3 regions of the Streptomyces sp. NBC_01260 genome follow, and region 1 is predicted to be linked to each of the others. Evidence: riboswitches for the same ligand, from Rfam matches in the RefSeq annotation. Region 1 holds a riboswitch; each other region holds the start of a gene.
What was found. A riboswitch is a leader RNA that binds a small molecule or an ion and turns the genes downstream of it on or off. The one in region 1 is predicted to bind cyclic di-AMP.
Positions count from the first base shown of each region.

Region 2: another riboswitch for cyclic di-AMP. It lies ahead of OG322_RS33880 (C40 family peptidase); the one in region 1 lies ahead of OG322_RS02770 (M23 family metallopeptidase).
Region 3: another riboswitch for cyclic di-AMP. It lies ahead of OG322_RS22560 (LysM peptidoglycan-binding domain-containing protein); the one in region 1 lies ahead of OG322_RS02770 (M23 family metallopeptidase).

Region 1 is NZ_CP108464.1:611,180-618,955, reverse strand. It holds gene OG322_RS02780 (DUF6126 family protein) at 47-223, shown strand; gene OG322_RS02775 (tyrosine-protein phosphatase) at 252-1,064, opposite strand; cyclic di-AMP (ydaO/yuaA leader) riboswitch at 1,576-1,736, shown strand; gene OG322_RS02770 (M23 family metallopeptidase) at 1,740-2,693, shown strand; gene OG322_RS02765 (SGNH/GDSL hydrolase family protein) at 2,877-3,722, shown strand; gene OG322_RS02760 (GNAT family N-acetyltransferase) at 3,736-4,299, opposite strand; gene OG322_RS02755 (STM4011 family radical SAM protein) at 4,342-5,223, opposite strand; gene OG322_RS02750 (STM4012 family radical SAM protein) at 5,232-6,605, opposite strand; gene OG322_RS02745 (STM4013/SEN3800 family hydrolase) at 6,602-7,417, opposite strand; gene OG322_RS02740 (STM4014 family protein) at 7,455-7,776, opposite strand, start outside.
Region 2 is NZ_CP108464.1:7,593,269-7,601,044, forward strand. It holds gene bioB (biotin synthase BioB) at 1-133, opposite strand, end outside; gene OG322_RS33850 (8-amino-7-oxononanoate synthase) at 276-1,418, shown strand; gene OG322_RS33855 (DUF397 domain-containing protein) at 1,464-1,670, opposite strand; gene OG322_RS33860 (helix-turn-helix domain-containing protein) at 1,696-2,556, opposite strand; gene OG322_RS33865 (ATP-binding protein) at 2,759-3,190, shown strand; gene OG322_RS33870 (LysR family transcriptional regulator) at 3,216-4,133, opposite strand; gene OG322_RS33875 (LysE family translocator) at 4,206-4,859, shown strand; gene OG322_RS33880 (C40 family peptidase) at 4,897-5,370, opposite strand; cyclic di-AMP (ydaO/yuaA leader) riboswitch at 5,374-5,546, opposite strand; gene OG322_RS33885 (hypothetical protein) at 5,876-6,184, opposite strand; gene OG322_RS33890 (ATP-dependent Clp protease proteolytic subunit) at 6,192-6,827, opposite strand; gene OG322_RS33895 (hypothetical protein) at 7,007-7,174, opposite strand.
Region 3 is NZ_CP108464.1:5,076,562-5,084,337, forward strand. It holds gene OG322_RS22540 (SurA N-terminal domain-containing protein) at 1-47, shown strand, start outside; gene OG322_RS22545 (nucleoside triphosphate pyrophosphohydrolase) at 79-1,041, shown strand; gene OG322_RS22550 (cytochrome P450 family protein) at 1,416-2,807, shown strand; gene OG322_RS22555 (transglycosylase family protein) at 2,913-3,848, shown strand; cyclic di-AMP (ydaO/yuaA leader) riboswitch at 4,161-4,332, shown strand; gene OG322_RS22560 (LysM peptidoglycan-binding domain-containing protein) at 4,337-5,083, shown strand; gene eno (phosphopyruvate hydratase) at 5,391-6,677, shown strand; gene OG322_RS22570 (FtsB family cell division protein) at 6,858-7,328, shown strand; gene OG322_RS22575 (DUF501 domain-containing protein) at 7,393-7,776, shown strand, end outside.

The DNA of each region.
Region 1 (7,776 bases):
GCGCCGTCCCCGCCGCCGGCCCGTCCGGTCGCCAGAGAGGACTGTCATGTCCGATTCCGAGAACTACGACCCGCTCACCCCGGCCAGGCGGAAGGACTCCGACTCGCAGGAGCGGAAGATGCCCCGCGGCCTGGTCATCAGGCTGTTCGCCTACCTGGTGGCCGGGCACGTCATCGCGGGCTTCCTCTACCTGCTGTTCGCGGTGGGGATGCACAACCAGTAGCCGCGCGCTCTGTGGCCCGGCCGGCCGGTCAGGCCTCGTCGAGGAGCCGCTCGCGCAGCCGCTCCCGTGTCTCGGGGGTGATCTTCAGCCCCTCGGAGAGGTAGCGGTCGGTGCCGCCCCAGGTCTCGTCGATCGTGTCGAAGGCCGCGGCGAGATATTCGCTGTGGGCTCCGAAGAGCGGGCTGAGGAGCTCCATCACCTCGGGCGACATCCCGGCCGCCGAGGTGTCGCTGCGGCGCACCCGGTAGCGGCGGTGGGCTTCGTTGGACTTGAGGTAGTCGGCCTCGACGGCCTCGCGCCTGACGCCGACCGCGAGCAGGGAGACCGCGATCGAGAGCCCTGCCCGGTCCTTGCCGGCCGCGCAGTGCATCAGGGCGGGGACGCTGTCCTCGGCCAGGGCGTGCAGCACGCGACTGTGCTCGGCGGTGCGGTCCAGGATGATCGAGCGGTAGGAGGCGACCATGCGGTCGGTCCCCTTGCCGCCGCCGAGGATGCCGCGCAGCTCGTCCATGTTGCCGTCGCGCACCATCTGCCAGAACTCGGTGCCGTCCGCCGGATCGGTGAGCGGGATGTTCACGTTGCGCACGCCGGGCAGCTCGACGTCCATTCCGTCCAGCTTGAGGTCGGTGGCGTTGCGGAAGTCGAAGACGGTGTGGAGGCCGAGGCCGCCGAGGAACGCGGCGTCCTCGGCGGTGGCGCCCGCCAGGTGACCGCTGCGGTAGAGCCGTCCGTACCGCACCCGGCGGCCGTCCGAGGCGGGTAGCCCGCCCACGTCACGGAAATTACGGACCCCTGCCAGCTCGGGTTCCGTCGACGGGGTCTGCGGCAGCTGCTGCGTCACGGTCACTCCTGGAGGCTCTGCCGCCGACGCGTGTCGCCGACGGGTCCACTCCCGTGACGATACGACATCGGATACTCGGGCAATCATGTCGGTGACGGCTCCATGTGCCCGTTCTTCTGCCCTCTGCGCGGCCCCCGGACCGCCACGGTTCGGGGGCCGTCGGGGCGCGCGCAGCGACGGTGGTGCCGACGCGGGGCGGCCGCGGCTCCGAAGTGAATGGTGGGTGCGACATGTCCGTATTGAGGCCTTTAGTCGAACATGCCCTGCTTATAAGGGAGATGGTCGCCCACTCGTGAGCGGGATCATATCCGTGACGGTGTGTGGCGGTGCGCCGGTTGGGTAATCCGTGCGTCGTGCGGAAAGCCAAGATCCATAATCCACGGAGTGTCACCGGAATTCCGCGCCGATTTTCCGGAGCGGAATCCGGAGTGGAACCCATGGCTTGTTTCCGCCGTCCCGGCTCGCTTACGTTCACTCTCAATCCGGATGGAACGCCTAATCCTGCCGCCGTCCGGAATTCGCACCCACTCACCGTGTGGCAGGAGCGGGGGAACCAGGTAAGCCGCCGACCGGAGAGATCCGGCCGGCTCGGGGTTAAGTCGCGCCAGGCGTGACCGGGCATCTCCAGCCCGAACCCGACAGCTCACCTCGTAGGCGCCGGAGAGGAAATTCTTCATGCCCATACTGGGTAAGCACCGCCGTCCGAAGTCCAGCACCATCGCCCGTGGCATCGTCGTCGCCAGCGCCGGCGGAGCCGTCATCGTGCTTCCGCTGCTCGGTGCCACCGGTGCCACCGCCGCGGAGCACGCCGCTCCCGCCACCGCGAAGTCGGCCGCCGCCACGCACGCCGCCCCGGCCAAGCCGGTCGCCGAGAAGCAGGCCGGCACCAAGACGTACTCCGTGGTCTCCGGCGACTACCTGTCGAAGATCGCTGCCCAGCACAAGCTCAAGGGTGGCTGGGAGAAGCTGTACCAGGACAACCGCGAGGTCGTCGGCGACGACCCGAGCCTGATCTTCCCGGGCATGAAGCTGACGCTCGGCGGCGAGGCCTGGGGCCACGCCTCGACCACCGGCTCGCACACCTCCGCGGGTGCCACCACCCCGTCGAAGGCCCCGGCTCCGGCCAAGACCGAGTCGAAGGCCCCCGCGGCTTCCAACTCCGCGTCCTCCTCCGGTACCCAGGCGTCCAACGAGACCTCGGCCCCGGCCGGTCAGGGCACCGCCTCCGGTTACGTCCACCCGGTTCCCGGCAGCCACACCACCGCCTACCGCGCCTCCGGCGCCAACTGGTCCAGCGGCAGCCACACCGGCATCGACTTCCCCGTCTCCACCGGCACCAGCGTGAAGGCGATCACCTCGGGCACCGTCGTCACCGCCGGCTGGGGCGGCGCGTACGGCAACGAGGTCGTCATCAAGCACGCCGACGGCCACTACTCGCAGTACGGCCACATGTCCTCGCTCTCCGTCTCGGCGGGCCAGACCGTGACCGCGGGCCAGCAGGTCGGCCTCTCGGGCGCCACCGGCAACGCGACCGGCCCGCACCTGCACTTCGAGATCCGCACGGGTCCGGCGTACGGCTCGGACATCGACCCGATCGCCTACCTGGCGTCGCACGGGATCAACGTCTGATCCAGGCAGTACCGGTCCGGTGACCCGGACCAGAGCAATACACAGAGGGACGGTGCGCGGCGGCGCACCGTCCTTCTGCTTATTCCCCCTTTACCAAAAACTGACCGGGTGGTCTATCTCACCACCCGTCAACCCCGTATTACGGTCGCGTAGGTCACATTCGACGGTGCAGGATATGCCCTTGTGGCAAACGATTCGAGAAACATCCGACAGGGCGTCATCAACCGACAGGGCGCCATCGAGTCGTACGCGGCGATTGGCGACAGTTTCACCGAGGGAGTCGGCGACCTCGGCCCGGACGGGACATTCGTCGGCTGGGCGGACCGGTTCGCGGTAATCCTCGCGGACCAGCTCCCGGACCCCGAAACGGCGCCGCGCATTACTGGCGCCGCGCACGGGAACTTCAGGTACGCCAATCTCGCCGTACGAGGACGTCTCCTCGACCAGATAGTCGAGGAGCAGGTGCCGCGCGCCAGGGAACTCGCCCCCGACCTGGTGAGCTTCTGCGCGGGCGGCAACGACATCATCCGGCCGGGCACCGACCCCGACGACGTCGCCGAGCGCTTCGAGCGCGCGGTCGCGGAGCTGACCGAATCGGTCGGCACCGTCATGGTCACCACCGGCTTCGACACCCGTGGTGTTCCCGTGCTGCGCCATCTGCGCGGCAAGATCGCCACCTACACCGCCCATGTGCGGTCCATCGCGGACCGCTACGACTGCCCGGTGCTCGACCTCTGGTCGCTGCGCTCCGTGCAGGACCGGCGCGCATGGGACGGCGACCGGCTGCATCTGTCGCCCGAGGGACACACCCGGGTCGCGCTGCGCGCCGCCCAGGTGCTCGGTCTCGACGTGCCGGCCGACCCGGACCAGGAGTGGCCCCCGCAGGCGCACCGGGGAACGCTGGAGGTCCGGCGTGACAACATCAACTGGGCGCGCGAGTACCTGGTGCCGTGGATCGGGCGGCGCCTGCGCGGCGAGTCCTCGGGGGACCACGTGGAGGCGAAGCGGCCGGACCTGCTGCCGCTCTGAGGGGCCGGGCCGGTCAGGGTTCGCCGAACGGGTGCCGTTCGGCGAACTCGGGGGCGGTGATCCCCAGAAGCACCAGGTCGTGATGGCGTCCGGCGAAGAACTCGTGGTCGCGCAGCCGGCCCTCCTCGGTGAAGCCGAGCCCGCGGTGCAATGCGACCGACGCGCCGTTGTACGCGTAGACCTGCGCCTCGCACTTGTGATAGCGCCGCTCGCCGAACATGAAGCCCAACAGCAGCACGATCGCCTCGGACGCGTACCCGCGCCGCTGATGACCGCCGCCGACCCCGATGCCGTAAGTGAACCTGCCGGTGCGCGGGTCGGCGTCATGGGTCGAGATGCCACCGACGAGCACTCCACCGTCCAGGGCCTCGATCGCCAGCCGGAAGCAATCCCCGGTGGGCTTGGCGACGGCCTGCTCCGCCGCCCAGGCGCGGTACCCCTCGGCGGAGCGCGGCGGGTGGAGCATGTCCCCCGACCGCTGGTGATCCGAGTACCCGTCCATCTCCATGAACGCTTGCCAGTCCGCGGGTTCGATGCCGCGCAGCCGCACCCGCTCGCCTGTCCAGAAGGAGTTCATGGCGCCCATGCCACCAGGCCGTTCAGCGCTCCGTCCAGGCAATTAGGGGCTCACCCGCTGAACAGAACGTGGCGGCCGGGCCGGAACGCGTTCCAGCACGCCGCCCGCGAACACGTCGTACAGCGGCAGCGTCTCCAGATGGACGTAGCCGATGTGGCAGTCGCACACGGCCAGCGGGCAGGCCCGCGGGCCCAACGCCCCCCGGTAGCTGCCGTCGTAGAGATTGCCGAGCTCGGCCCGGACGAAGTGGCAGCGGCGCACCGTGCCGTCCCCGTCCACCGAGATGACCGACTCACCGGTCCGGCAGGGCAGCCCGGCCGAACGGTGCGGATGACGGCTGTACGGGAACAGCGGATCGATCTCCGTCCACCGGCCGGCCTCCTCGTCCGTGTAGCTGTGCCCTTCCGCGGCGTTGACCCAGAGGTACACCTCTTCGGGGAGCGCCGCCCGCAGCCGCCGGGCCTCGTCGAGGTGGCCGGCCAGACCGACCACACCGACGCTGTGGCGGATTCCCAGGGACGCCAGCTCCCCGCACCGGGCCAGGAAACGCTCGTACGGCGTCTGGCCCGGGTGGTACGTGCACCACAGCGCGATCTTGTCCCGGCCCACGGCGCCCGCCGCGGCCAGCCACTGCGTACGGCCGCTGAGGTTCGTCTGGATCGCCACCCGGCGGATGTGCGGCAGTCGGGCCAGCTCGACCAGCGCCCGGCGGTACCAGGAGCGGACCAGCCCCTCGCCCCACGGAGTGAACAGCACCGAGATCCGGTCACCGGTCTGCGCCGCCGCCCACGCCGTGAACCGCTCCAGCGCGGCCCGGTCCGCCCGCAGTTGCTCCCGGCTGTCGCGCCGCTTGGCGAACGGGCAGTACGGGCAGTCGTAGTCGCACGACGCGAGCGGACCGCGGTAGAGAATCGTCAGGTCCATGAAGGGGCTCACTTCAGCTCGTACGAGGCCATCGCGGCCCGCACCGCGGGGGAGAAGAGGTCGGGGCCCAGGGCGTCGGAGTGTGCCAGCCCCTCGGGGGACAGGCGCAGCAGCCCGGCGGCCGGCGCGTCCGGATCGAGCCAGCCCCGGTCCTCGAACAGGGCCAGTTCTTCGCGGAAGTCCTCGTCGGGGGAGGTGGCGAACCGCTCGCGGTACTCCGACAGCCGCAGCCCCTCGGCCTGGAGGACCGACTGCAGGAGATGACGGCGGCGCGCCTCGTCGCCGTCGGTGAACCGGCCCACCTCGGCGTGCGAGAAGTCCTCGGCCGACGTGTAGCCGTCGATGATCGCCCGCACTTCCCGCATCTCCACGGCGTAGTCGAAGGAGTAGTGCAGCCGCGAGGTGTAGGAGCGGGCGCCGCAGCCCAGCCCGATCATGCCGTCGGTCTGGCAGGCGTAGTCGTCGGGTCCAGCGGCCTGCGGGGCGTCGGCGCGGCGGAACATCCGCATCGACACCTGCTCGTAGCCGTTGCCGAGGAGGTGATCGCGGCCCGCGCGGTACAGCCCCAGCCGCTGTTCGTCCCAGACGGACTCCGCGTCCGCGGCCGAGGTGCCGATCCTGCCGAGGCCGGTCAGCGGACGTATGTACAGCGGGTAGAGGTACAGCTCCTCCGGCCGCCATTGGAGCGCCGCGTCCAGCGAGGCGCGCCAGCTCGCCCCGGTCTGTCCGTCGATGCCGTAGATCAGGTCGATGTTGAGGACCGGGACACCGGTGTCCCGGATCAGCCCGAGGGCCGCCTCCACATCCGCACGGCGCTGCGGGCGGACCGCCGCACGTGCCTCGGCCTCGACGAAGCTCTGCACCCCGATGCTGATCCTGGTCGCCCCCCGGTCGGCGAGGACAGCCAGCCGGTCGGCCGTCGCGGTCGACGGTGACGTCTCGACCGACAGGGGTACCGAACGGAGATCGGCGCCCATGCGCTTCTCCGCGATGTCGCACAGACGCTCCAGCTCGCCCGCCGTCAGGAAGGTGGGGGTTCCGCCGCCGAAGGCCGCCGCGGCGAAACGCACCGGCTCCGCGTCGCCCAGCGCGTCCCGTACGGCCGTCGCCTGCCGGTCCAGTGCGTCGAGGTACCGGGTGGTGAGCTCGTCCGGGGCGCCGATGCGGGTGAAGAGGTTGCAGAACCCGCAGCGGACCTCGCAGAACGGTATGTGGAGATAGAGCGAGAGCGCGTCCTTGCGTTCCCCGGCCCACAGCTCACTCAGTGCGGGCCGCCCGCCCGGGTGTTCGGACAGCCTCCCGTACGCCGTCTTGTGCGGGTAGGCGTAGACGTAACTCTGGTACGGACGGGGGGTGCGACGGGCGGAGTGCGGACTGTTCATCGGACGGTTGCCCCCGGGGCCAGGAAGAAATGGGCATACGGAACGGTCCAGACGGACTCGTGTCCGAGCCGGTGACCGGTGTAGCCGTCGTCGCCGTACGCCGTGCCGTGATCGGAACAGACGACGGCGAACGCGCGGCGGCGGCTGCTCGCAGCGGCGAAGAGGCGGCCGATATGGGCATCGACGTACTCCAGCGCGGCGGCATGGGTGGCGCGGCTGTCACCCGCGTCGCGGGTCGCCCCCGGCCGGTGGAACCAGTTCGGCTGGTGCAGCGCGGAGACGTTGACGAAGAGGAACAGCCGTTGCCCGGAGGGAAGCTGCGCGACCACGCGTTCGGCCCGGGTCACCTGCGCCTCGAAGGACGTGTCCGACGCGACGCCGAACTCGGGCTCCCAGTGCGCCTCCTGGAACATTCCGGGCAGCACCGAGCCGAGCGGTGCCTGCCGGTTGAAGAACCCGACACCTCCGATGCACACCGTGCGGTAGCCGGCCGCGGCCAGACCCGAGACCAGGTCGGGGGTGTCGAAGACGAAGGTGCGCTCCGCGGTGCTCTCGCTGCCCGCGAACCGGGCGGCGAACAGCCGTGGATGCGGCCCCGGGGCGGCCGGAGTGGGCAGGAACCCCGCGAAGATCGCCTGGTGCGACGCGTACGTGAAACTCCCCGGGGCGTGTCGCCGCTCCCACACACCACCGGGCAGATGCCGGGCCAGGTTCGGGATACGGCCGGCGGCGGCGAGCTCCGCCGCGACGTCGTAGCGCAGGGTGTCCAGGGTGACGAGCAGCAGATCGTGGCTGCCGACGACCTCGCTCATATCCGGGTTCAGGGCGTCCATGACGCCGGACGGGGGTTCAGGATGCTGCGTCGACACGGGGGTTCCTTGCTCTGTTCAGTACGGCTGCGACCTGCGCCGCATAGGTGTCCAGGCCCTCGGCGCCGCTGCCCGGCAGACCGGTCAGACGTGGCAGCAGATCACCGAAGGCATTGACCTCGCCGACGGCGAAACGCCGCCAGCCGGTCGAGGGAAGCAGATCGACGCCCACGCACAGCGTGTCCGGGAAGGCGGCGCCCGCCCGCTCGCACACGGCCAGGGCCTCGCTCCAACTGCCACCCGCCGCCTCGATCGCGGCCCGCACCTCGTCCAGGTCGCCGCGCGCGCCGCCGAGGTGCAGA
Region 2 (7,776 bases), 7.0 Mb from region 1:
GGCGCACCTTTCCGGCTGCGGCCACCACATCAAGCAGATCGTCGTCCGGGGTGGCCAGTACGGCGAGCGCTTCTTCACGGGTCGGCAGCTCGCGCCGCAGACCCTTGTCCGCCAGCGTGTTCAGGAGGTCCATGGCGACGATCCTGACGCACGGCACGCCTCCGAGCCAAGGAAGAACCTAACAACAGTGAGGCCTGAGGGTGTGTGCATGGCCACACCCTGTCCGGCTTCGCCCCCGGTTAAGGTCTGTGAGTTGCCTACAAATGGGACCGCACATGCCCTTCGCCCCGTTCGACTGGATCGATGACGAGGCCCGCCGTCGCGCGGACACCGGACTCGTCCGGACGCTCCGGCCCCGGCCCGCCGAAACGGAACTGCTGGATCTCGCGAGCAACGACTACCTCGGCCTGACCAGACACCCTGAGGTGACCGCGGCAGCGGCCGACGCGGCGCGCCGCTGGGGTGCGGGGGCCACCGGGTCCCGGCTGGTCACCGGTTCCACCGCACTGCACGCCGAGCTCGAACAGGAACTGGCCGATTTCTGCGGATTCCAGGCGGCCCTCGTGCTGTCCTCCGGCTACGCGGCCAACCTCGCCGCCCTCACCGCCCTCACCGGCCGGGGCTCCCTGATCGTGTCGGACGCGGGCAACCACGCCTCGATCGTCGACGGCTGCCGGCTCTCCCGGGCCGAGACCGCCGTCGTGCCGCACGCCGACCCGGCGGCCGTGCGCAAGACGCTGCACGCGCACGACGGCAGGGCGCTGGCGGTCACCGACTCGGTCTTCTCCGTCGACGGCGACGCCGCGCCACTGGCCGCACTGGCCGAGGTCTGCCGCGACGAGGGCGCCGCGCTGCTCGTCGACGACGCGCACGGCCTGGGGGTGCTCGGGGAAGGCGGGCGCGGCGCGCTCGCGGCCGCCGGCCTCGCGGGCGGCGACGGCGTCGTCGCCACGCTCACCCTCTCCAAGTCCCTGGGCAGCCAGGGCGGCGCGGTCCTCGGCCCCGCCCGGGTCATCGACCACCTGGTCAACACGGCCCGTACGTTCATCTTCGACACCGGGCTCGCCCCGGCCGCCGCCGGCGCCGCACTGGGCAGCCTCCGGCTGCTGCGCCGCGAACCGGAACGAGCGGGCCGGGCCCGTACGGTCGCCACCGCGCTGTACGAGCAGCTGACGGCCGCCGGTCTGACCGCCGTACGGCCGGACGCGGCCGTGGTCTCGGTACGCGCGCCGTCGGCCGACGCCGCGGTCCGCTGGGCGGCCGACTGCCGTACGGCCGGTATGGCGGTCGGGTGCTTCCGGCCGCCCTCGGTACCGGACGGCGTCTCCCGGCTGCGGCTGACGGCGCGCGCGGACCTGACGGACGAGCAGATCACGACCGCGGTCGCGATCGTACGGCGGACCGCTCCGGACGCCTGAGACGGCATGGCCGTCGTCCGGCGCCGTGACCGGTCCGCCGTCGCGTCAGCGGACCGAGCGGAGGCTCAGACCGGAGACGAAGGAGGTCCAGGCCGCGGCCGAGAACTGCAACGGTGGCCTGGACACATCCTTGGAGTCGCGCACGGCCAGCCGCCTGCCGTCGAACGGCGCGGCTTCCACGCAGTTGTTCATTCCCGTGCTGCGGCTGCTGCGCCGCCACCGTAACGCGTGCTGTGCGAGGCAATCCGACATGACGCCCCCCTCGGGCAGTCCGTAGTTACTGACCGGCGCGGTCGATCGCGGCGATCAGGTCCAACGAGTGCTCCGGCGACAGCGCGTGCGCCTGCAGAGTGCGGAATGCCGAGCTGTACGCCTCGAGGTCTTCTTTCCGCTCCAGGTAGAGGCTACTCGTCAAATGGTCAAGAACGACCACATCTAGATCAGAAATGCTCGGAAAGGAGAAGATAACGAAAGGTCCGGTGAGGCCGACATAGCCGCCGACCGAGAAGGGCAGCAACTGAAGATTCACATGCGGTAGTTGGGCCAGCCGGACGAGATGGCGCAACTGCTCCCTCATCACCCGCCGGCCGCCGACCGCGCGCCTCAGCACCGCCTCGTCGAGCACCGCGCTCAGCCGCAGCGGCGGATCGCTCCGGAGCACCCCCTGCCGGGCGAGCCGCACCTCCACCAGCGAGTCCAGCTGGCCGGCCGGCAGCCCGTCGAGCGCGGCCCGGGTCACCGCCCGTGCGTAGTCGGCGGTCTGCAACAGGCCGGGCACCACCGAGGTCTCCAGCGTGCGGGCGGTGCGCGCCTGGGACTCCAGGCTGATGAAGTCGCGGTACTGGGGCGGGATGAGGCCGCGGTAGGCGTGCCACCAGCCCGCGCCGCCACCGCCCGCCGAACCGGCGAGCGCCTTCAGGACCTTCCGCAACTGCGGGTCGTCCACGGCGTACGTGTCCAGCAGCCGGGTGACATCGCCGGCCCGCACCCCACTGACACCCGTCTCGATCCGGCTCACCTTCGACTGGTGCCAGCCGAGCAGCTGCGCGGCGTCCCGGCTGGTGAGTCCTGATGCATGGCGCAGACTCCGCAGCTCCTCCCCGAGCTTGCGGCGCCGCACCGCAGGGCCGTGCTGCATGTGGTGCCTCCCTCCCTCTCCCTGCCGAGCGGACAGTGTGCCGCTCCCGCACGGCATCGGGGGAAGAGTTCACCGCTTTGAGCGACAGATATATGCATATCTTGGTGGATCGTCGTTACAGAGGGCAGCATCAATGGCAATCTGGCGCGAAGCACAGCGGACCGATCGCGGGTCGTTCCGGGTGGGAAAGGGGCGGCCGGCCATGGCGGACCATCAAGAGGCAAGCGTCACTCTGCCGAGCGAGGCGGTCTCGGTCTCCGCGGCCCGGAGGTATGTGGCCCGGGTACTGGCCGAATGGGGACTGTCCGACGGGAGCGAGTCCGCGGACACCATCCGGCTGATCGTCTCGGAGCTCGCGACCAACGCGGTCCAGCACACGTTCGGCCAGTCGCCCACCTTCACCGTGGACCTCCGGCTGGAGCGCGAGGAACAGCTGCACCTCGGGGTGACGGACAGTCACCCCCGCTGGCCCCAGCGGCTGCCCGCCGCCGTCCAGCAGGACAACGGGCGCGGCATGGTGATCATCCGTTCCCTGGCCAAGGAGTACGGTGGCCGGCTGACCGTCACACCCACCGCCGACGGCGGCAAGACCGTCTGGATCGTCCTCCCCTGGAACGTCCCCGTCCAGAGCTGACCGGACCCGCGCATCGCCGCCCGGGTCACTGCGGTGCGGCGGCCCGTCCGAACCCGCTCCGCAACAGGGCCCGCAGAGTCGCCGCCGCGGCGCTCGACCGGTCACCGCGGTGCACCACCGAGATCGTCCGGCGGAACGCGGCGGGATCCAGCCTCCGTACGGACAGCGGCGTCGGCGACATCGCCGCGACCATCTCGGGAACCACCGCGATCCCGATGCCCGCGCTGACCAGGGCGCACACCAGCGCATAACCGGGCGACTCGCAGACCACCGCGGGCAGTGCGCCCGCCTCGGCCAGGGCACTCTCCACGCCGCGCCGCGGCGGATGCGTGGGCGCGCTGCTGATCAGCGGCCGGCCCGCGAGGTCCGTCACCGGAAGCCGCCCGCTGCCGTCGGCCAGGACCTGCCCGACGGCGGTGATCAGCACCAGTTCCTCGACCAGCAGGGGCTCGGCACTGACGCCCGAGGGCAGCGGCGTCGCGGCGGCCGGTTCGTACGCGTGCGTCAGCGCGAGATCGACCTCGCCCGCCGCCACCGCCGCCACCCCGCCCGGCGGCTCGTACTCCGTGACGACCAGCTCCACATCCGGGTGCGCCCGGCGGAAGGCGCTCAGCACGGGAGGCAGCAGATGGATGCCGGCCGTGGTGAAGGTGCCGACTCGCAGGCGTCCTCCGGAGAGTCCGGCGAGACGGGCCAGCTCGTGGCGGGCCTGGTCCATCTCGTCCAGGACCCGCCGAGCCCGGCCGGCGAGCAGCTCGCCCGCGGCGGTGAGACGGGCGCCCCGGTGGTGCCGGACCAGCAGCGCGGCACCGGCCTCCCGCTCCAGCTTGGCGAGCTGCTGGGAGAGCGCGGGGGCCGTGTAGCCCAGGCGGGCGGCGGCCCGGGTGATCGAACCGGCCTCGGCGACCGCCACCAGCGCCGCGAGCCGTGTCGGGTCGTACATTAAGCATTCCTTTTGGCAGACCCATAAGATTGCAAGTACATGCTAAAGGCTGTTCGGGTCCAGGGTGGAGCCATGGACGCCCAACTGACTGCCTTCCTCGGAGTCGCCGCCGCCATGGTCGCGCTGCCCGGAGCGGACTTCGCCGTCGTCGTACGCAACGCTCTCGCCTCGCGGTCGGCGGGGGTGGCCACCGCGCTCGGCGTCGCCGGGGGGCTGCTCGTCCACACCGCGCTCGCCGTCGCCGGGCTGGCCGCCGTGCTGGTGGCGGTGCCGGTGCTGTTCCGCACGGTTCAGTTCCTCGGCGGGGTGTACGTGCTCTACCTGGGCGTCAGCGCGCTGCGCTCGGCCCGGCGCCGCGACGGGCGGGCGCACGCCCCCGAAACCGCGGCGGACCGGCCGGACGGCGGGCAGGCCGCAGTCGGGGCCCGGCGCGCACTGCGCCAGGGCTTCCTGACCAACGCGCTGAACCCCAAGGCGCCGGTGCTCTTCCTCAGCCTGCTGCCGCAGTTCGTCCCTGCCGGGGCCGACCCGCTGCCCAGGACGCTGCTGCTCGCCGTGATCGTCGTGCTGCTCGCACTGATCTGGTTCCCGGCCGTGGCGCTCCTGGTGGACCGCCTGGGCCGGTGGCTGCGCCGGCCGCGTACCGCCCGGGCGATCGAGGGCGGCAGCGGCGCGGCACTCACCGCACTCGGTGCGGTGCTGGTGACCGGCACCCTGCTGCACTGATCCCAGGTGCGGATCATCCGGTGGCGGGGCACAGGCGTCAGCGGACCCGCCCGTAGAAGACGCTCTTCGTCCAGATCCTCTCCAGCCGCACCACGGCGCCGGTCTTCGGCGAGTGCCAGATTCTTCCGCTGCCCGCGTAGATGCCCACGTGGAAGATGCTGCGGCCGGAGTGGAAGAAGACCAGATCGCCACGTTGCCGCTTCGAGGCCGGGATGTGGCGGGTCTTGTTGTACTGCTGCTGCGCCGTACGAGGAAGCTTCTTGCCCACTCTTTTGAACGAGTAGAGCGTCAGCCCCGAACAGTCGAAACGGCTGGGGCCGGTGGCGCCCCACCGGTACGGCGATCCCTTCTTCGACGCGGCGATGTCGAGCGCCTTCAACGAATGAGTCGCGGCCTGGGCGTCGGTCACGGCGCCGGGGACGAACAGCGTGCCGCCGACGGCGGCGAGAGTCATGACCGAGGCCGTTGTGGCCCTGGCAAGCAGATACGGGACATGAACCTGCGCACTCATGCGCAACCCTTCGTCAGCCGCCTGTGAAGGATGACCTGTCGGGTTCGGGCTGGCGAAGTTGCCCGGCCGCACAAGGCGGCTTCACCCCGAGGGACAACCGGAGGTCCGGTCGGCCCGTTGTGCTCGGGTCCTCCACTCCTGCCGATCCACTCCTGTCGACCAGGCATCCGGGCGGCGGCAGGACTCGGCGTCCGCCCGGACCGCCCCGCCGCGGTGGCGGGGGCTTGTCGTCCCAGGGATCTTGACTCACCGACCGCCGGATTTCCGAGGTGAAACGGTGACATGTGAGGCTCATCACGACTGATCTGATCGGGTGGACAGGGGGTTTTACGGGGAGTTGCCGGGCCTCCCCTGCCCGTGCCGTACCAGCGGCGAAACGGGAGATTTCACCCATGGGCCACCTCGAAAGCGCAAGTTGAGCTGTCCCTCCTGCGAGGTGACACCTACGCCGAACGAGCGAGATAATTCGGTCCACCCGTCGGGCGTGTCGGCGCAATGGAGTTGATCAACTCGTCGGGGCCGGCGGCACGGTGACCCGCCCGGCGCGGCGCTCGCCGTCCAGTACCCGTAGCGCCCGCGTCAACGTGGCGGAGTGGATCCGGGCTTCACCCCGCTCGTGCATCAGTGCGAGCGCGTCCCGCAGCGCCGCGGCGTGCGAGGCGAGTGCCTGTGCGGCGCGCAGGGCCCGGTAGGTGTCGTCGGCGCGGGCCGGGTTGATCCGGCCCAACTGGTCGACTACCTCCAGATAGCGGTCGATGAACTCGCCCTCCGCGCGGGTCAGGGCGGGCAGCGGCGGGAACTCCGGTGGCTGCATCGGGGCTTCACCGCGCGACGGGCGGTGGCAGTGCGGGCCCGCGGCTCTGCACGATGTGGTCGATCAGCCCATAGGCCTTGGCGCCCTCGGCGTCGAGGATGAGATCGCGCTCGGTGTCGGCGGTGATCTGCTCGGCGGAGCGTCCGGTGTGGCGGACCAGCATGCCCGTCAGCGTCTCGCGCATCCGGGCCAGTTCCCGGGCCTCGATCTCCAGGTCGGACGGCTGCCCCTGCAACGGTTCGGCGAGTTCCGGCTGTTGCATCACGACCCGTGCGCCGGGCAGCGCGTGCCGTCGGCCGGGGGCTCCCGCGGCCAGCAGTACGGCCGCGCCGGCGCCCGCCTGGCCGAGGCAGAAGGTCTCCACCTCGCAGGTGAGGAACGCCATCGTGTCGTAGACCGCGGTCATGGCTCCGAACGAGCCGCCGGGGGAGTTGATGTAGAGCTGGATGGGCCGGTCGGGTGCGTCGTGCTCCAGGTACATGAACTGCGCGACCAGGTCGTTGGCCGCAGTGTCGTCGACCGGGGTGCCGAGGAAGACGACCCGTTCGGCCAGCAGTTTGGAGTACGGGTCGAGCGTGCGGGTCCCCTGGGACGTGCGCTCGGTGAACTCGGGCAGTACGTAGCGGGCGGCGGGGCGGTGCATGGCGAAGACCTCTCCTCCGGGGCGCGCAGGGGCCCGTGGGGGTGCCTGCGCGCGCTTCTGTGGAAAATGTACAGGACGTACAGAAGATTATGGTGAGGAGCGTGCCCTAGTGATCCAAGGGAAACAACAGATCAGACGCGGTTTCGCTCTTGGCTTGAGAGACGAAATCTGACAATCTCTCACACAGCAGGTCGAGAGGGCCCGTCCTTGAAGCCCAGCAGGGCCTCCAACTGCGCGGACGCCGACCGCATGTCATCGGCCGTCGGATGTACGTACACCCGCTTGGTGAAGCCGACGTTCGTGTGCGCTGCCCACGCCGCCAGAACCGTGTCCGGCACACCGTTCATCGCCAGGAACGTGAGACAGCTGTGGCGGGCTTCGTGCAGGCGTGTCAGCCTTCCGGGCCTTGCGCGGGACGGTGATGTACTCGGCGACGTTCCGGGCCACCACGCGGCGCCTGACGGCCAGCCGGAGGGCTGCGCACAGGCGGCCCAGCCCCGTCGGCCGTCGTCGTGCGCAGGCCGGTGCCGGCCCTTCCTCCGCGGCGCCGCGCCGACACCAGCAGCCAGGCGACCATCGACTTGACGTGCTCTTCCGTGCGCTCCTGCAGGCGCAGGTGGCCCGGGCGCATGCGTGGAGGCGGGGGTCGCCGCTCGGGCCGGCTTGGAACGGCAAGCGCATGCGGCGCTCGGTCTGGCCTGGTACGACATCGAGGAGCGGGCCGCCGGCGACCCGTCGGGCAGCAGCTTCGGGTCGGGGCACCTACGGGGCTTCGAAGGCGTGTGTGAGCTATACGTCGGTGATCCGGGGCGGGCGCACGACCGGTTCGAGGCGTCGGCGTCGGAGCTGGTCGCACCTCGGGAACGGGTGCAACGGGCGATCGTGACGACGGACCAGGCGCCGGCCCGTATCCGGATGGGTGACCCTCGGTCGGCCGCTGATCTCCTGC
Region 3 (7,776 bases), 4.5 Mb from region 1:
ACCAGGTCACCAAGCCCGCCCAGGCGGCGGCGGAGGCCGGGGCGTAGCAGCGGCCGGGCGGCCGGGTAGATTCGCAGCGTGAACGCTGAAGACCCCGGCCGCATCGTCCTGCTCACCGCCAGCCACCGGGTCGCGCCCGGACTGCTGTCCTGGCCCGCCTGGCAGACGCTGCACGCCGCCGACCGGGTGCTGTGCGCCGAGCCGGACCAGCCCCAGCTGCCGTATCTGCGCGAGGCGGGCATCACCGTCGAGCCGGCCGTTCCGGACGCGCGGGAACTCGTCGGCGCCTGCGCCGGGGGCCGGACCCTGGTGGTGCTCAGCGGTGGCGAGGGGAACCAGCCGCTGACCGACGGACTGGCGAGGCTGGCGGGTTCGGGGCGGGTGCAGATGCCGAACCTGGAGCTGCTGCCCGGTTCCTACGATCTGCCGGGCGCCCGGCTGCTGGATCTGGTCCAGGTCATGGACCGGATCCGGATCGAGTGCCCCTGGACCTCGCAGAAGACCCACGTGGGCCTCGCCAAGTACGCCATCGAGGAGGCGTACGAACTCGTCGAGGCGATCGAGGACGGCAACCGCGAGGAGCTGCGCGAGGAGCTCGGCGACGTACTGCTCCAGGTCGTCTTCCACGCGCGCATCGCCGAGGAGGACGAGGACGAGCCGTTCTCGGTGGACGATGTCGCCGCCACGCTCGTCGAGAAGCTGATCCACCGCCATCCGCACGTCTTCGGTGACGAGACCGCCGAGACCCCGGAGGACGTCCACGCGCACTGGCTGCGGACCAAGGCGATCGAGAAGCAGCGCGAGTCGGTCACCGACGGGGTGCCGCTCGGCCAGCCCGCCCTGGCACTCGCCGCGAAGCTGGCCGGCCGGGTCCGTACCGCCGGACTCGACGTGGCGCTCCCCGAGGGCGACGGCATCGGCTACCGGCTCCTGGCGCTGGCGGTGCGCGCCCAGGAGGACGGCACCGACCCGGAGGCCGCCCTGCGGGCCGCGGGCCGCGCCTACCGGGACGCCATCAGGGCGGCGGAGGGCAACGGATAGCCCGGCGCGGGGCACGGCCGCGCGGTCTCGTTCTGGATCACCGCGCCCACGAAGGCGCACTCCACCTCGCAGCCGTCCTGATCCGCACGCGACCACGGATTGCCGACGACGCCCAGGGGTACCTGACTCAGGACCCGGACGAGGCATCGATCGGGCCGCGGGGGATGTCCCTCGGCCCGGCCGGCGCGCGATCACCAGCCAAGGGCCAGACGCCCGGCGGGCCATGCAGCCACTCCGGACCGGAGCCCGCAGCCACCGCTTTGTACCAGCGGGAGGACCGGCGGGACAGCGGGCCATCCCGCCGACGCGGCCGGTCCGGCTTGATCGGGGAGGGACCGCCCAGCCCGGCCAGGGGCAGCGGCTAACGTCGGGGGGTGAACGACAGCCCCGCCGACACCCCTGCCGACACTCCCGCCGATGCGCCCGCGCACGCTGCGGGAGCCACCCCGGCGCCCGCACCCGCCGGCTGCCCCGCCCACGCGGCCGGCGCGGCCGACGCCGTGCCGCCCGCCCCCGAACTCTTCACCTGGGAGTTCGCCACCGACCCGTACCCCGCGTACGCCTGGCTGCGCGAGCACAGCCCCGTGCACCGCACGACCCTGCCCAGCGGGGTCGAGGCCTGGCTCGTCACCCGGTACGCGGATGCCAAGCAGGCCCTCGCCGACGCCCGGCTCTCCAAGAACCCGGCGCACCACGCCGAGCCGGCGCACGCCAAGGGCCGCACCGGCATTCCGGGCGAGCGCAAGGCGGAGCTGATGACGCATCTGCTGAACATCGACCCGCCCGATCACACCCGGCTGCGGCGTCTGGTGTCGAAGGCGTTCACGCCCCGGCGCATCGCGGAGTTCGCGCCGCGCGTGCAGGAGCTGACGGACCGCCTCATCGACTCCTTCGCGCAGAAGGGGGAGGCGGACCTCATCCATGAGTTCGCCTTCCCGCTCCCCATCTACGCGATCTGCGACCTGCTCGGCGTCCCGCGCGAGGACCAGGACGACTTCCGGGACTGGGCGGGCATGATGATCCGCCACGGCGGCGGCCCCCGCGGCGGGGTGGCCCGTTCGGTGAAGAAGATGCGCGGCTATCTGCTCGAACTCATCCACCGCAAGCGCGAGAACCCCGGGGACGACCTGATCTCGGGACTGATCCGGGCGAGTGACGACGGCGAGCACCTGACCGAGAACGAGGCCGCCGCGATGGCCTTCATCCTGCTCTTCGCCGGGTTCGAGACGACCGTCAACCTCATCGGCAACGGCGTCCACACCCTGCTGGGCCACCCGGAGCAGCGCGAGCGGCTCCAGCGGTCCCTGGCGGCGGGGGAGACGGAGCTGCTGGCCACCGGGGTCGAGGAACTGCTGCGTTACGACGGTCCGGTGGAGCTGGCGACCTGGCGGTTCGCCACCGAGGCGCTGACGATCGGCGGGCAGCCGGTCGCCGAGGGGGACCCCGTGCTGGTGGTGCTGGCGGCCGCCGACCGGGACCCCGAACGCTTCGCCGCTCCGGACACGCTGGACCTCTCGCGGCGTGACAATCAGCACCTCGGTTACGGTCACGGCATCCATTACTGCCTGGGAGCACCGCTCGCCCGGCTGGAGGGACAGGCCGCGCTCGCCACGCTGCTGAAACGCCTCCCGGACCTGCGACTTGCGGTGGAACCTGCCGATTTGCGCTGGCGTGGCGGGCTCATCATGCGCGGACTGCGCACGCTTCCGGTGGAGTTCACCCCCGAGACCGTCCCCGGCGAAGGTGACGCTCTGTCAACTCTGTGACTTTCACGTGATCTCTGCTGCATCGACTTGTGACACACGTTCGAGTCCCGCTAGGTTCACCGTTCGACTCATCCGTCACTCGTCCGTCACACGGAAGGCATTCCCATGGGCTCCGCGAACGGCAGGCACCGTCGCCCTCGGCAGGCACCCGCGATCGTCGTCGCCGCAGGCGTGACCGGCTCGGCCATCGCCATCCCGCTGCTCGGCGCGGCCGGCGCGCACGCAGCCGACGCCTCGACCTGGGACCGGGTCGCCGAGTGCGAGAGCGGCGGCATGTGGAGTGCCGACCTCAGCAACGGCTTCTACGGCGGCCTGCAGTTCTCGCAGGAGGTGTGGAAGTCCTACGGCGGCGATTCGTACGCCCCGCGTGCGGACCTGGCCAGCCGCTCGCAGCAGATCGCCGTGGCGGAGAAGGTCCTGGACGACCAGGGGCCGAAGGCGTGGCCCAGCTGCGCCGTCATCTCCGGCCTCGCCGTGGACGGTTCCCTGCCGGGCGTCGACCCGGGCAGCACCCCGTCCGCCCACCCGTCCGAGAGCGCGGACCCGTCCGCGAGCGCCGACCCGTCGGACGGCGCGTCCAAGGGCGCCAAGAAGACCCCGTCGGACGACGCCACCGCCGACACCGCCGACACCGCCGACAAGGACCGTACGCCGGACGCCTCGGACTCCCCGTCCGCCACGCCCTCGGCATCCGGCTCCTCCGGCGCGAGTGACACCTCCGACGCCCCGGGCAGGTCCTCCCGGGCCGGGGACACGGGCGGCAGGCACCGCGGTGCGCCGGCCCCGGAGAAGCCCGGCAGCGACCGGGACTCGGGACGGCACGCCTCGCGCGGCGAAGGTGACGCACGCGGCAAGGGCGCACCCGCCGCTGACGGTACGTACACCGTCCGGCCGGGCGACAACCTCTGGGCGATTGCTGACGCACAGAAGCTGCCCGGCGGCTGGACCGGGCTGTACGAGGCCAACAAGGCGGCGGTCGGCTCCGACCCGGACCTCATCCTCCCTGGCCAGAGTCTCGATCTCGGCGTGAAGGCCGGATGAGAACGACCGCGGAAGCAGTCTGATCATCAGCTGAATGCGCCCCAAATCTGGGGTACTTAGGCGGTCTATGTCCCATTTTTGACTAAGTGAGACATGGGTCTCTTTGCGTGAACTGGTGCGTCTTGTTCGGGAGCTCCCCCCGCATCCGTTCCGACCTGCGCAAACAGGCCTTCTTCAGATGCAAGTAAGGGCTGTTTATCCGGTATGTCCTTCTTTGGAGATGGGGGTTGCGTGTGTTTACGGTCGGAACCGCTCGCACCGCGGGCCCCGTCGATCGTCACGCCGAATCCTGCCGTCGGTCGAAGGGAACAGACGCGTAAAGCGCCGTAGGCAGGAGCGGGGGACCCAGGTAAGTGCCGGGCCCGATCGTCGCAAGACGCATCAGGACCGGCTTGGGGTTAAGTCGTGCGCTAGGACGTGCGACCGGGCAACTCACTTGGCCCGAACCCGACAGCTCACCTCGCAGGCGTCGGTGAGGAGAAGTCTCGATGCTGCTGAACAGCAAGGGCAACAAGCACCGCCGCCCGTCCAAGGCCGTCCGTATCGCCACGCTCGCCGGTGTGACCGGTGCCGCCATCGCCGTGCCCCTGATGGGTGCGACCGGCGCCTCCGCGGCCTCCGTCTCCACGTGGGACGCGGTCGCCCAGTGCGAGTCCGGCGGCAACTGGTCCATCAACACCGGCAACGGCTACTACGGCGGTCTGCAGTTCTCGCAGTCCAGCTGGGCCGCCGCCGGCGGTACGCAGTACGCGGCCCGCGCCGACCTGGCCAGCAAGTCCCAGCAGATCACCGTGGCCGAGAAGCTCCTCGACATGCAGGGACCGGGCGCCTGGTCCTGCGCCGGTGCCGGCAACCTGAGCAACGACGGTGTCGACCCGGGTGTCGGCACCGGCTCCACCGCCCCCAAGACCGAGACCGCTCCCAAGCAGGAGTCGGCTCCGGCCCAGCAGGCCGAGCCGAAGAAGTCCGAGCGCACCGAGGCCCCGGCCACCAACCGCTCTGACCGCTCGACCGCCCCCAAGGCGGAGCAGAAGAAGACCGTCACCACCCCGACCGGCGAGAAGGTCAAGAAGGGTGATGGCGAGTACAAGGTCGTCACCGGCGACTCGCTGAGCAAGATCGCGGCCGACCACCACGTCAAGGGCGGCTGGGAGCAGCTGTTCGAGCTGAACAAGGACATCGTCAAGGACGCCGACATGATCTTCCCGGGTCAGCAGCTCCACCTGGTGAAGTGATTCAGCACCCTCCTCGCTGAGCACCCCGGCCCGGCCCGCATCTTCCCCCCATGCGTGCCGGGCCGGGGTTCGCCGGTCGCCGGGCCATCGCTTCGCGGCTCACCGGATTCCGCGTTGATTGTTCAACTGTTGTAGTTACTGGTCAGTAAATTTCTGGCCGTTCGCCCCGCTATGACAGCTCTTGGGTCCTTTTTCGTCCCAGGGGACGGGCGGTCGGCCGACTGAGACGGCCGGGCCGGTTAGGCTCTTGTCGCAAGGCCAAAGTGACCCTGCACAACCAGCGTCATATCCCAGAAGGAGATGCCTCGTGCCGTCCATCGACGTCGTCGTAGCCCGGGAAATCCTCGACTCCCGGGGCAACCCCACGGTCGAGGTCGAGGTTGGCCTCGACGACGGCAGCACGGGTCGTGCTGCTGTTCCGTCCGGAGCCTCCACCGGTGCGTTCGAGGCCATTGAGCTTCGCGACGGTGACCCCAACCGCTACCACGGGAAGGGCGTCGAGAAGGCGGTCCTCGCCGTGATCGAGCAGATCGGCCCGGAGCTCGTCGGCTATGACGCGACCGAGCAGCGGCTGATCGACCAGGCCATGTTCGACCTGGACGCCACGGAGAACAAGGGCTCGCTCGGCGCCAACGCCATCCTCGGCGTCTCGCTCGCCGTCGCCCACGCCGCGTCCGAGGCCTCGGACCTGCCGCTGTTCCGCTACCTCGGTGGCCCGAACGCGCACCTGCTGCCCGTCCCGATGATGAACATCCTCAACGGTGGGTCGCACGCCGACTCCAACGTGGACATCCAGGAGTTCATGATCGCCCCGATCGGCGCGGAGTCCTTCTCCGAGGCCCTGCGCTGGGGCGCCGAGGTCTACCACACGCTGAAGAAGGTCCTGAAGACCAAGGGCCTGTCCACCGGCCTCGGTGACGAGGGCGGCTTCGCGCCGAACCTGGAGTCCAACCGCGCGGCCCTCGACCTCATCGTCGAGGCCATCAAGGAAGCCGGCTACGCCCCGGGCAAGGACATCGCGCTCGCGCTCGACGTCGCCGCGTCCGAGTTCTACAAGGACGGCAAGTACGAGTTCGAGGGCAAGTCCCGCTCGGCCGCCGAGATGACCGAGTACTACGAGGAGCTCGTCTCCGCGTACCCGCTGGTCTCCATCGAGGACCCGCTGTACGAGGACGACTGGGCCGGCTGGAAGGTCATCACCGACAAGATCGGCGCCAAGGTGCAGATCGTCGGCGACGACCTCTTCGTCACCAACCCGGAGCGCCTGGCCCGCGGCATCGAGGAGGGCTCCGCCAACGCCCTGCTCGTCAAGGTCAACCAGATCGGTTCGCTGACCGAGACCCTGGACGCCGTCGAGCTGGCCCAGCGCAACGGCTTCAAGTGCATGATGTCCCACCGCTCCGGCGAGACCGAGGACGTCACCATCGCCGACCTCGCGGTCGCCGTGAACTGCGGCCAGATCAAGACCGGCGCCCCGGCCCGCTCGGACCGCGTCGCCAAGTACAACCAGCTGCTGCGCATCGAGGAGATCCTCGACGACGCCGCGGTGTACGCGGGCCGCTCGGCGTTCCCGCGGTTTCGCTCCGAAGGCTGACGAGCACAGCTAGGGTCTTTCGTTTGGATCAGGCCGGACCCCGCGAGCCCGGCATGATCCAAACGAGAGGCCCTAGGGCTGACAAGCCCGGCCGGGTCCAGCGCCCCGGCCTCCGTCCGTCCCCGCACTCGGTCCCGTACCGTGTGCGGGGACGGACGTGCGTAATGGGGAGGCGGAGACATGGCCGCGAAGGACCGGGACCGGTTCTCCACCGCGACCCGGCTGAGGCTGCTCGGTGAGCAGACCGCAGCCCGCGTCTACCGGTCCCAGAACCGCCGTCAGGCGCACCGCTCCCGCCTCACCGGCCGGGCGGCCGTCCTGGCCCTGATCGTCTGCTCCCTGGTCGTCGCACTCGCGTACCCGATGCGGCAGTACGTGTCGCAGCGCGACGAGATCGCCGACCAGGAGCGGCTCGCGCAGGAGGCCGAGGCACGCACCGAGGAACTGCGCGACGAGAAGTCGCGCCTCCAGGACGACGCGTACATCAAGCGGCTGGCCCGCGAGCACCTGCACTACCTTCTTCCGGGAGAGACCAGCTACACGGTGGTCGACCCCGACGCGGTCAAGGAGCGCAACGGAAAGCCGGACGAGTCCGGCCGGCCGTGGCACTCCAATCTGTGGGACGGCGTCGACAGCGCCGACCGCGGCTGACCCGCGTTCCCTCGTTCATCTGCGGAACCGCAGTTCAAGCAGCCCGATCAGAACCTAGGCAGGCATGGAAACGCCCCCTCCCCAGACCGAGCCCACCGCGCCCACCGACGCGGACATCGCCGCGTTCCAGCAGCAGCTGGGGCGCCCGCCGCGCGGGCTGCGCGCCATCGCGCACCGCTGTCCGTGCGGAAACCCGGACGTGGTCGAGACCCAGCCGCGGCTGGAGGACGGCACGCCGTTCCCGACGACGTACTACCTGACGTGCCCGCGTGCGGCGTCCGCGATCGGCACGCTGGAGGCGAACGGGGTCATGCGGGAGATGACCGAGCGCCTCGGTACGGACCCCGAGCTGGCCGCCGCGTACCGGGCCGCGCACGAGGACTACATCGCGCGGCGTGACTCCATCGAGGTGCTGGAGGGCTTCCCGAGTGCGGGGGGCATGCCGGAC